Regions from separate parts of the Clostridium carnis genome, predicted to be linked through region 2. Evidence: riboswitches for the same ligand, from Rfam matches in the RefSeq annotation. Region 2 holds a riboswitch; each other region holds the start of a gene.
The links. Region 2 has a riboswitch for cyclic di-GMP ahead of ACYQ1T_RS04225 (acyltransferase). Riboswitches for the same ligand answer to the same signal wherever they lie in the genome.

Region 1: another riboswitch for cyclic di-GMP. It lies ahead of ACYQ1T_RS02160 (hypothetical protein); the one in region 2 lies ahead of ACYQ1T_RS04225 (acyltransferase).
Region 3: another riboswitch for cyclic di-GMP. It lies ahead of ACYQ1T_RS02690 (NPCBM/NEW2 domain-containing protein); the one in region 2 lies ahead of ACYQ1T_RS04225 (acyltransferase).

What each region holds. Positions count from the first base shown of each region.
Region 1 covers NZ_BAAHYS010000001.1:424,372-428,668, reverse strand. The annotation lists gene ACYQ1T_RS02170 (amidase domain-containing protein) at 1-872, opposite strand, end outside; gene ACYQ1T_RS02165 (Gfo/Idh/MocA family protein) at 1,057-2,052, shown strand; cyclic di-GMP riboswitch class I at 2,152-2,235, shown strand; gene ACYQ1T_RS02160 (hypothetical protein) at 2,376-3,095, shown strand; RNA gene ssrA (transfer-messenger RNA) at 3,380-3,734, shown strand; partial or broken gene ACYQ1T_RS02150 (transposase) at 3,910-4,056, shown strand; gene ACYQ1T_RS02145 (ISL3 family transposase) at 4,143-4,297, shown strand, end outside.
Region 2 covers NZ_BAAHYS010000001.1:911,852-916,148, forward strand. The annotation lists gene ACYQ1T_RS04220 (methyl-accepting chemotaxis protein) at 1-1,525, opposite strand, end outside; gene ACYQ1T_RS04225 (acyltransferase) at 1,576-2,313, opposite strand; cyclic di-GMP riboswitch class I at 2,637-2,726, opposite strand; gene ACYQ1T_RS04230 (ABC transporter ATP-binding protein) at 3,040-4,149, opposite strand; gene ACYQ1T_RS04235 (DUF6106 family protein) at 4,171-4,297, opposite strand, start outside.
Region 3 covers NZ_BAAHYS010000001.1:543,719-548,015, reverse strand. The annotation lists gene ACYQ1T_RS02710 (winged helix-turn-helix transcriptional regulator) at 1-161, shown strand, start outside; gene ACYQ1T_RS02705 (YbhB/YbcL family Raf kinase inhibitor-like protein) at 252-728, shown strand; partial or broken gene ACYQ1T_RS02700 (IS3 family transposase) at 695-1,842, opposite strand; gene ACYQ1T_RS02695 (hypothetical protein) at 2,027-2,302, shown strand; cyclic di-GMP riboswitch class I at 2,420-2,503, shown strand; gene ACYQ1T_RS02690 (NPCBM/NEW2 domain-containing protein) at 2,659-4,297, shown strand, end outside.

The DNA of each region.
Region 1 (4,297 bases), 490 kb from region 2:
AAGCATTGGGAAACAAAGTTTGTGCAGTTACCACAACTTGAAATACAAGTATAATAGTTTGGGTTATATCTAGAGTCAGTAGAATTTGCGAAAGAAATACCACAATATTTATTTGCATATTCAACTGCTGATTTTCTATCATAATCAGTACTGTTTTCTAATGAGTTATTTTTAAATTTATAATTAATATCATATGTTTTGAACTTAGTAATAGGTAACTCCTTTTCTTTTAGTGTAAATTTATAATCATTTAAGCCTTCTTGAAAACAATCTAAATAATAATCTTTTATAATTGCGTAAGAGTTTCCAAGTTTTTCAAGATCAATTGTATGAAAAATAGAAAATCCAAAATCGTTATTTATATTAGGTAAATCATTATAAAAGTAACTAAATTTATATTCCTCACGAAGTGTTAATTTATAAATGTTATCTTTATTTTTTAAAGAAATAATATGAGGATAAGATTCTATTTTAGAAAAAGAAACATCTCTTTCGCTTGCCCAATCTCTAAGATAAGATATTCTTTTGAATTCATGGGATAAAGAATATTTTCCATATAGTTGAGTAATATCATAGTACTTATATAAATTCTCAACATTACCAGTTGAAAAAGAGGAGTTTCTTGTGGAAAATAAATCATTTATAAATGGTAATATTGAATCAGATGTATTTTCAGAAACATCTGTTAAAAAGGAACCTACATTAGAGGTTTCTTCAAATTCTAGATTATCTTCAGCTAAATATGAAGGAACCATTTGGATATTTTTTGTTTTTGAAATTGAGTTAAAAAGATTAATAAATAATATTGAGGGTAATAAAAAGTATAAAAGAGATAAAAGAACTTTTGGAAATATTCTATTTCTTAAATTCATAGCAGTTCCTCCTCTAAGATGATTATAAAAATAGTATGTGCATTAGAATTTTAAATATTAGCGATAAAAAAATATTAATATAAAATTAAAATATATAAATAAAATAGTTAGAAGTTAATCTTAAATAAGATATAATTAGTAATATATTATAATAATAATTTTGTGATAAAGGAGAGGTATTTATATGAAAGAAATAAGGTTTGGGCTAATAGGAACTAATTTTATTACTGAATGGTTTATTAATGGTGCTAGAGAGGTGCCTAATGTTAAAATATCAGCAGTTTATTCAAGAACTGAAGAAAGAGCAAAGGAATTTTCAGAAAAGTTTGAAATATATAATGTGTTTACTAATTTGGAGGAAATGGCAAAAAGTAATTTAATTGATGCAGTATATATAGCTTCTCCTAATGCATTGCATGCAGAACAAAGTATATTATTTTTACAAAATAAAAAACATGTATTATGTGAAAAAGCCTTTGCTTCTAATTCATATGAAGTGAATAAAATGATAGATGTAGCAAAAGAAAATAATATGGTTTTAATGGAAGCTATGAAGACAACATCACTTCCTAATTTTAAAGTTATAAAAGATAATCTATATAAAATAGGTAAAGTAAGGAGATATTTTGCAAGTTTTTGTCAATATTCTTCAAGATATGATAAGTATAAAGCAGGAGAAATATTAAATGCATTTAAGCCAGAACTTTCTAATGGTGGGTTAATGGATATAGGTGTTTATTGTATTGCACCAATGGTAAATTTATTTGGTAAACCCAATACTATAAAAGCTACAGGACTTATGCTAAAGTCAGGGGTAGATGGTGAAGGTAGTATTGTATTTGGATATGATGATATGGATGCAACTGTAATATACTCAAAAATTAGTAATTCATATTTACCATCAGAAATTCAAGGAGAAGATGGAAGTATAATAATTGAAAAAATAAATAACTTTAACAAAATAGAGCTTATTTTAAGAACTGGTGAAAAAATAGATTTATCAATAAAGCAAAATGAAGCTAATATGTGTTATGAAGTTGAAGATTTTATAAGATTAATTAAAGAAAATAGTAAAGAAGATTTAGATAAAGCCTTGAAAAATTCAAAGGATGTAATAGATATTATGGATGAAGCGCGCTTACAAATTGGAATTAAGTTTCCGGCAGATTTAAAAGAATAATATAAAATAGGGACCATAATTTGTAAAATAGGGACTGTTAAAGAATTATATTGTAATGTATTATTATCTTATAATATAGATTATTAGCATAATAAAATATAATTTAATAGGCAAATTTAGAGAAATCTAAAGACGCAAAGCTAAAGGGGCTAAGGTTGATAACTATGCCAGCCAGTTGCCAAAAAGTCAGTATATGTCTTTTTGTTATCAGTTGAATTTAAAAAGGTACTTCTTGATAGCAACTACCCTCTAGGGTAGTTTTTTATTTTTATTAAATTTATTGCTAAATCTATAGATAAATTTCAGGAGGTAAAGCATTAAAAATGAATATAAAATTAGAAGTAAAAGCTATGTTAGAGGATGAAAATAATAAAGAACAAATCAAAGATATAAAACCTGAATCATTGAAAGATGAAAACTTAGGTTTAGTTATAGGAAATAATACAAATCTTAAAAAGTTATTAGCATGGAGTAAGTCACTAATAATTTATAACTATACTTTAGAGTCATGGACAGAATTAGAAAAAATTAAAAATATAGCTATGGCTATAATAGAAAATAATCTATCATCACAAGTGGAAATTGATAAGGTATATGAAGAGTTAAATTTAAAAATTAAAGGATTAATTGAAAGAGAAGAGAAAAAGGAGTTAAAGCTATTATTAAATGTAGCAGCTACTAAAATAAAAGAAGAGTATGAAGAAAATAGTTGGGATACATTTGAAAAAATGTTCAGAATATCAACAGAAGTTTATAAAGATATAAATGTAGGAGCCTTAGAAGTAGCTAACTTAAACCGTGGATTTACAATAATAATATCACAATTAGTATATAAAATAGATAAAAGTAAGCTAGAAGAACAAATAGCTAAAGCAGAAAGTTTAAAAAAAGAAAATTATACACAAATGAGCTTTATAGAAGTTGAAAAACAACTAACACATGCTAAATATATACTTAATATAAGTTGTTCAACTCAAAAAATAGTTGATACAATGACTATAGGTTTAGAAAATGCAATAAGATCTTTAGTTAAAAGAAAGTAAAAAATACATATACTTCTATATTACACCTAACTAATATAGAAGATTTAAAAACTATTAAAAAGTAGATATGAATATGTAAATTAAGAGTTACAAATTCATTATCTACTTTTTTATTTCTATATTTTTGAAAAATTCAAGTAAGAAAAAATAGGATGAAATAGCTTTAATTCTCAAGGATTTCCTAGTGTTTGAGAAGTTGACAGAAAAAATTTTATAATATATAATTACTACACAAGAGAAATTACAAAATTGAATAAATTTGCGTTAAACCTATATTTTAACTTGGGGGCGTTTTGGCTTCGACGGGGGTAAGATGGGTTTGATAAGCGGGTCGAGGCAAGCATGGCACCTCGTAAATCAGTTATGCACTAAATGTAAACGCAGAAGACAATTTTGCATTAGCAGCTTAATATAAGCTACTCATCCGCCCAGGCTTCCCACGGCTTGGATAACGGGTGTCATTGAAGTGGGGAACGAAGTTTAGCAAAGCTTTGAGCTAAAGGGGTATTTATGAAGCTAGCAAATTATGAGCCTGTCTGTAGGCGCCATAAGGAGCGAATTCTAATATACAGACTACACTCGTAGAAAGTCAAACTGGTCTGCTTTCGGACACGGGTTCGACACCCGTCGCCTCCACCATGAAAACCTCGACAATACAGAGATGTGTTGTCGAGGTTTTTTATTGTATTTAGAATACCACAGGTTAGACCTGCGGTTCTGGAAAGCTTCGAACGGTGAGTAGAAATAAAAAAAACCAATTGTAAAATTATGGTAGGTTTACCGACCATAACTATAATGCAAGGAGGTATCCAATATAGATAATAGTAATTTAGCACATAGTAAATGGAACTGTAAATATCATATAGTTTTCGCACCAAAGTATAGAAGACAAATAATTTATGGGAAAATAAAAACTGATATAGGAGTAATATTGAGAAAGTTATGTGATGAAAAGGGAATTATAAATGTCAAGTTAATGCTGGTTCTTCCGTATTTTTCCGTATATATGATATAATTAATATATCATATATTTAAGAGGTATTAATAATGTGTAATTCATCAATAGATCTGCAAAACTTTTTTCCAACTAACAAATTAAAAATTACTAATATATTAGAAGATACAAAAGTGATTAAGATAAGTTTAAAATCACAAAGTAATAATTGTATTTGTCCTAAATGCAATATCATATCGAACAAATA
Region 2 (4,297 bases):
ATATTCTACTTTCTTCTAAATTCTTTTCATTATTTTCAACAATAACCCTCATGCTATATACTGCTTTATCAACAGCTTTAAATGCAACTGCACTTATATTATGTGATTCTTCTGCAGTTTCAAGCATGTAATTACACTTACTAGTAACAGCTTTACTTGCTTCTTGCATCTCTACTGTTTTTTCAACAGCTAAAGCTACTTGTTCTGCTTGTTGAGTTGTATTTTCTGCTACGTGTTGAATTGTTTTAGCAACTTCTTCTGTAGCTTTACTAGATTCATCACAAGATCTAGCTAGTCCCTTTGATAAAGTATTAACTTTATTAGACTCTTGATTAATATCAGTTAATAATCCTCTTAATGCCTTAACAGTATTATTAAATGCTTTTGCTAAATTTCCAATTTCATCTTCTGAATTAACCTCTACAGCACCTGTTAAATCACCAGTAGATACTGTATCTGCAAAATTACTAAGCTTAGTTAATGGTTTAACAAGATAACTTGATGCGAAGTATATAGTTGCTGTTACTATTAATGAAATTGCTGAAGCTATTGCTAACATAATAGCTAACATTTTATTAGACTCATCAAATAATTCACTTTCATAAACTACATTAACTACAGTCCAATTTGTTATTGGAGCTTTTGAATAAAAAGCTATTTTCTTTTCTTTACCTGTACCAAAACGGAATACTCCTTGATTATTCTTTTCTATAAGCCCTCCAAGTTCAGTAAGTTCAGAATCATTAACAGTAGTAATCTTTTCTTTCATTGCCCAATTCTCATCTGGATGAACTATAAATGTTCCATCATCTGAAATTAGCATACCGTATCCCTTTTGTCCATACTTTATATTCCTAGCTATTTCTTGAATAGCCTCAATTTTTAAACTTGCAGCTGCTCCTGCTATAGTTTTTCCTGATTCATTTTTTAACCATGCAAGCATTAATACCATATTTGAGTGATAAGCTTCTGAATATGATGGTTTTAATATAACATCATATGGAACACCACCATTAGCTGCAAATCTTTCTAAAGTTTCTGCTGCTCCTGCTTTAGCCCATGGAGAAGTACTTGAAGCTCCCTTTTGAACATTATAATAACGTGCTTTTAACTTACCTGCATTATCTTGATTTCCCCATTCATTTTGTTCTAAAGGATTTACAATGTGTAAAGCCGCATATTGATCTGGATATGTATTTTTAATAAAATTCCAACGTGCTAAATTAAGTTCATCTATAAGTGCTATAGATTCACTATTTCCATCGAAATTTAAGCTTGGATTTTTTTCTAAAACACGTTTTACCATAGGACTATTAACAGTTTCTTGAACTTCTGCAAGCTTACCCGTTAACCAAGTATTAATATGGTTAGTAGCTTCTGAAGTTCTTGTTGACATGGCTTGTGTTAATTCTTTTTCAATTATATTATTGAAACTAAAATATGCTATTCCAGTTAATGATAATAATCCAACTATAACTAATGGTAAAATTACTACCATTAATTTAGATTTAAAAGATATTTTCATTTTGTCACCCCTTAATTCGTTACTACAATATTATTTTATTTTGTCGTGAGTTATATCTTTTGAAAATCTCCATCAGTAAGCCATATATGCTTTAACTCATGTTCATTTCTATCAAAGTTCTTTCTGCATCTTATTCTCTTAGCTGGTACTCCAGCTACTAAAGAATTTTCTTCTACATTTTTATCTACTAACGAACAAGCACCTACTATAGATTGTTTTCCAATTATTACTCCAGGTAAAATTGTTGAATTTGAATATACCTTAGAATAATCTTCTAAAATCACAGGATTATAACCTCTTATTGAATGATCATGTTCTAAATGAGAATGTGTAAATATTGTTACACCTTCAGTAACAACTACTGAATTCCCAAGTTTCAATCCACCTTTGGAATCTATAAATATTCCTCTATTTAAGAATACATCATCACCTATTTCAATATTATCTGGTACATTAAAACGTACATTTTCTTCAACTATAAGATTTCTACCACAAGACTTAAATAATTTTTTTGCTAATATTCTTCTAAAAGGAATTGAAAAATTAGCTATAAGACACATTGGTGACTTATCTAAAACATCCCATAAAAAATGTAAATATCTTTTTTCTTTTGAAAATGATATCTCTTTATTTTTAGGCAAATAATCCCCATATAACTTAGCTTCCTCTAAAATTTCTATGGGAAAAGGACATTTTAATATTTCTAGAATCTCTCTTACTCCATCCTCAGTTATTCCTCTGTTTATTATTTCTTCTACTTCATTCAATAAATTATTTATTCTGCTCATCTATTATTGCGATTATTAAAATCGTAAAAAAATAACCTTTTCCTCCCTTCATTACAATTTATTACTCCTTACGATTTTTATTTTTACTGCCTCTTTATAATTGCTATCTCTAATGGAATACTAAACTATACATTATCTAGAGCTCAAAAGTATTTTACATAAGAAAAAATTAAGTATATATCCCTTTTTATATACTTACTAAATAAATAATTTCATACTAAATCTTTACTTTTACCTCTGAAAATTTCAGAGAAATAAAAAAATGCCTAAATAATATAGACACCAAAATTTTAAAAAATATAGACTTATATCTATAACTATACTTTGGCAGCCTGACAATCATAAAAAATAAAATTTTCCTTAGACTCATAGCTTTGCGACCCTATCTTTCGATAAGTGTGCTATTTAACATTATAGGTTTTGTTCATACTATAGTATTATTACATGAAATTTGTCAACTTTCAACATATTTTTGCAGGTTTTACCAAATAAATTGGTAATTAAACCTAAATAATTCATCTTTTTAATAATTTATATTTAATTTATAATTAAACTTTTATATTTCATTCTTTTGAAAAACATCTTTAGTTTTAAAATCACAATTAAGCTATCCTTAATTTACCCACTTCTATAACTTTCTAATGAATAGAAAAAGCTAGGATAAATCCCAATGCCATTTCGTTAACAAAATGACATTAAGGTTATTCCTAGCATTTTTTCTCTATCTTAATATATTGTAACTTGATCTTCTTTATTAAATACATGTATCTTATTTTGATCAAATCCAAATTCTATAACGTCTCCAATTCTATAACCTTCTCCAGATCTTGACTTAATTATAAAATTAGCTCCATCTTTCTTAATATGGATATAAGTTTCTGCCCCTAGATTTTCCATTATATCAACTTCACCTTTAAATCTAGTAACTCCTGAAGCTTCTAATGCTTCTTTTCCATGAATAATGTTTTCAGGTCTTATACCAACTAAAGTTTCTATTTTTTCTGCATTCTTTTCTTTTAATATCTTAACCTTATCTTCTGGTATTTCTAGCAATTCTCCAAATACCTTTAGATAATTCTTATTATCCTTAATTAAAGTTTCTCCATATGTCATATTCATTTGAGGACTTCCTATAAATCCTGCAACAAATAGATTTGCTGGATGATTATATATCTCAGTCGGTGAAGCTACTTGTTGTATAACCCCATCTTTCATTACTACTATTCTTGTTCCTAAAGTCATAGCTTCTGTTTGGTCATGAGTTACATATATAAATGTTGTATTTAATTTATTATATAACTTAGAAATTTCTATTCTCATTTGTACTCTTAATTTAGCATCAAGGTTTGATAAAGGTTCATCCATTAAGAATACTTTAGGATTTCTTACTATAGCTCTTCCCATAGCAACTCTTTGTCTTTGACCACCTGATAAAGCCTTTGGCTTTCTGTCTAAAAGATGTTCTATATCAAGTACCTTAGCTGCTTCTCTAACTTTTTCATCTATTTCTTGTTTAGGCATTTTTCTTAATTTTAATCCAAATGCCATATTATCATAAACTGTCATATGTGGATATAATGCATAGTTTTGGAATACCATTGCTATATCTCTATCTTTAGGTGCAGTATCATTTACTAACTTATTATCTATATATAATTCTCCACCTGTTATTTCTTCTAGTCCAGCTATCATTCTTAAAGTTGTTGATTTACCACATCCTGATGGTCCAACAAAAACTATAAACTCCTTGTCCTCAATATCTAAATTAAAATCTGTAACTGCTTTAAAACCATTTTCATATGATTTTTGTATATGTTTTAATACTACTCCTGCCATTTTTTATTCTCCTTTTGTATTTTATATATTACTGAATGCTAATGGATTAATTCTTCTCATCATCATCATTAATTTTTCATCCATAGCTAATTGAAATCCTACTAATCCTGAAGATGTTTTTGTATAAATTACTTGCTGCTTTAAATTT
Region 3 (4,297 bases), 370 kb from region 2:
AAAAGGAATATGAAGGATATCCATTAAAGGTTGAGTATTCATTAACATCTAGGGGAAAAGAAGTTCTTTCTGCATTAGAGATATTTCAGAAAATAGGTATAGAGTATATGATAGAAGATGGTAAAGAAGAAGAATTAAGAAAACTTTGCTTATTAAAATGAAAATACATACAAAAAAGTAAGTAATTGAACAATTAATAATGTAGATATATGATTTAACCATAACTTTTAAAATATAAAGGAGATGAGTTAATGAAAGTAACAAGTAGTGGAATAGTAGACGGAATTATTAATGATAAGTATGGGAAAAGAGGTATAGTAAATGATCATGGAATACCAACATGTTCGATTCCTTTAAAAATCGAAGATGCTCCAGAAAATACGGTTTCTTATGCCATAGTTATAGAGGATAAAGATGCTATTCCTGTTAGTGGAGGATTTTCTTGGATACACTGGATTGTAGCCAATATTACTAGAGGTGAATTAAAAGAAAATGAAAGTCAGTTATCATTTGATTTTGTTCAAGGAGTTAATAGTTGGATTAGTATTCAAGGGGGGGAAAAGGATAAAGAAATTTGTACATATTATGGTGGAATGGCACCCCTAGATTCACCACATATTTATGAAATTCATGTTTATGCAATTGATACTATGGTCTTACGTCAATATCTTGGACACAAAAAGTCAAACTTTTTTTATGCTACACCTCTAGCTAATAATTCACATTGATTTGGAGTCATGTAATTAATAGAAGAGTGTAGCCTTTTTCTGTTATACCAGCCTTCAATATATTTAAATATAGCTATATTGGCTTCTTCGAAGGTACGGTATGTATTTCTATAGATTTCTTCCTTCTTTATTGAAGAATGAAAAGATTCTATACAAGCATTATCATATGGACAACCTTTTTTACTAAATGATTGTATAATATTAAACTGTATACATAGCTCTTTTAAATCATTACTAGTATATTGAGAGCCTAAATCTGTATGAAATATTAAATTTTTATTTTTATCTGGATTTTGGCTGTAGTAGGCATTTTTTAAAGCTTTAATAACTAAATCATTAGTCATTCTTTTACCGAAGGCGTAGCCAATTATTTTTTTTGAATGTAAATCAAGAACTGAAGCTAAATAGCACCAACCATCTTTGATAGTATGAATATATGTAATATCGCCAACCCATTTTTCATTAATAGAAGTAGTTGCAAAATCTCTATTTAAAACGTTTTCTAAATCTTCTGCTACTTTCTTATTTGAATGAGGCTTATATTTTTTTACAGTTATTGCACAAAGACCAAGTTCAGTCATTTTTCTTTGAACTCTCTTTATTGACACATTAAAGCCTTCTGTACCAAGTATATGATGAATCCTAGGAGCACCATATATCCCTTTATTAGCTTTATATATCCTTGTAATCGCTGCTTTTAATGCATCATTTTCTATTGCTCTTGAAGATTTAATTTTATCAAAAGATTTATAATATGTACTTCTGGCTACGCCTAGAACGGTACACATAGTCTTAATATCATGATTGTTTTTATTATTATCTATAAATAGTATTACTTGATTTAATTTCTTGTTGCAAATATGGCCATAGCTTTTTTTAATATTTCATTTTCCTCTTTAATCCTTGCCATTTCCTTTTTTAAAGCCTTTACTTCTTTAAGTGTCATAGATTCATTTTCATCTATTTTAACTTCTTTTACATCTTTAACCCAGCCGTTGATTGTTGATTTTGCAATGCCATATTCGCTACTTAGCTCTGCTAAGCTCATTCCTGATTTAAATAAATCTACTATCATATTTTTATATTCTTGATCATACCTTTTGCCACTTCCCATAATGGACACATCCTTTCTTAACTAAATATAATTTTACTTAGTTCGACTTAATGTGTCCACTACTTTATACTAACACCACTATACTTGATTTAGAAAATGGGTTTTACTTAAATGAATTACATAGAAAAATGGATGGGCATATACTTGATCAATTTACTTTAAAAGGAGAGTATAGTAATTAGATATGAGTATATATGAAGTAATTATGTTATTATGTTTTGGATTAGCATGGCCGTTTTCAATTTATAAGTCATTAATATCTAAATCAACAAATGGAAAAAGTGTTATGTTTATGATTATTTTAATAATAGGATATTTATCAGGAATACTAAATAAACTAATATATAATTATGATAATGTAATATTTTTATATGTTATAAATGTAATTATGGTATCAATTGATGTATTACTATATTTTAGGAATAGAAAATTAGAATTTAATAAAAAAATCAAGACTTAAGATTAAATTATATAAAATTTTGATAATTTGTAAATAAAGTGTGAATTTTGTTAAAAATATATAATGTATGTAATTTTATGGTATATAATATAGGCAAATAGTTAATGAGAATAAAAAAAGTTTTAAAGGCAAAGCTAGAGAAATCTAGTGACGCAAAGCTATAGGGGCTAAGGTTTTAAACTATGCTAGCCAGTTACCGAAGAGTCGCAAGTCTTTTTGTAATTAATTGCATTTATTAGGCTGCTCTTTTTGAGTAGCCTTTTTTATTAATCAATTAATAAAAACTTATATTTACTTCGGAGAAATTTTTTAATTTGAATTCTATTTAAAAATTAAAAATATTTAGGAGGAAGTGTATGAATAAAAGGAAAATAATAGCTTTAACTATTGTAGCTACTTTAGCAACCAGTGTTATTCCAACAAACATAGCATTTGCTATGGATACAAACTCGGAGGTGTCCAAAGATAAAGTTGAAGAAGGAACAAAATCAGAGTACAACGTATCTGTAAACCAATTTAATATGACATCATTAGAAAACTATAATGATTATGAAAAAGCATTTAAAGTAACAGGTATAAAATCTTATTCAAATAATGGGGGAGTGTATGCAAGTAGTACACTAAACAAAGCATTTGATGGAAATTTATCAACTCATTGGGAAACGGGAAGACCAAATAGTTCTGCATTTACAAATGAAGTGATTGTAACTTTTGAAAATGTTGAAACTATAAATAGAATTGTATATGGAGCTAGAAAAGATGCAGGTAATAAAGGATTTGCAAATAAATTCTCTATATACTCATCTTTAACAGATGATGAAAATGATTTTAAATTAGTAGGAAAAGGACAAGCAACAAAAGGTAGTGGATTATACGAATTTAAATTTAATAAAACAGAATTTAAAAGACTTAAATTTGTATTTGATGAAAGTTATGATTCATGGTCAAGTGCTAATGAATTTATGTTTTTTAAAGAAGATATTGTAGAAGATAATATTAATAATATCTTTGTTGATGGAACACACGTTAAGTTAAGTGATAAATATAACAACATTGAATTGTTGGAAAATTTCGAAAAAGAGGTTAATAATCATCCCTTAGCTAGTAAATATATTAATATAATTCAAGAAGCAAAGGATTTATATAATAATCCTAATAAATATGAAGATGCTTTAATTTTAACTGCATCTCAAAGGGGAGATGTTTCAAAGGAAGCAAGGGAGCATCAAATAACAAGAGCATCCTATTCTTTAGATACTTTTGGAAAATATGTTACACCAGGAGAAACAATTAAGCTATATGTAGATGCTGATGAAAAAGGTGTTATGCCACAATTATTGTTAGGACAACTTGCAAATGATAAAAATGATTGGAGAAGATTTTATACATTAAAGCCTGGTTTAAATACTATTAAAGCACCAGAATTTAGTAATATGAGTCCAGCTGTAATATATATTTATAATCCAGCTTTACCAAGTGATCAAGCTTATGCACCAAAGGTAAGACTAGTAGGTGGAACAAAATTCCCTGTTTATTATCATGGGAAAACTGATCCAGCTGAATATGAAAGAGAGTTAGAGGAATATACTAAAAAAATAAGTATAAATGATAATGATTTTGCTAATGGATTAAGAGAGGATATTTTATATAATGTTACAGAGTTAATTTCGGAAAATAATACAATAACTACAAGTGCAGCAGGAGCATTACAAGGAATTAAGGAAATTAAGTCATCAGGAAAAACTGTAGCAGATACAATGAATGATTGGGAGAAGATGTGGCATGAATTCCAAAAGTTTAGTGGATTTGTAGAAAATGATCCAGATCCAAGAAATGATTTATATAATGTAAAATTTACATCAAGAGTATTTACAAAGGGGCCTTATGGTTGGTCTGATTGGGGATATACTGGATATAATGGCGAAAATGCACCAAGAAGAGATACAGGTGTATTTAAGCATATAGTTAAACCATTTGCGTTAAATGATGATTGGC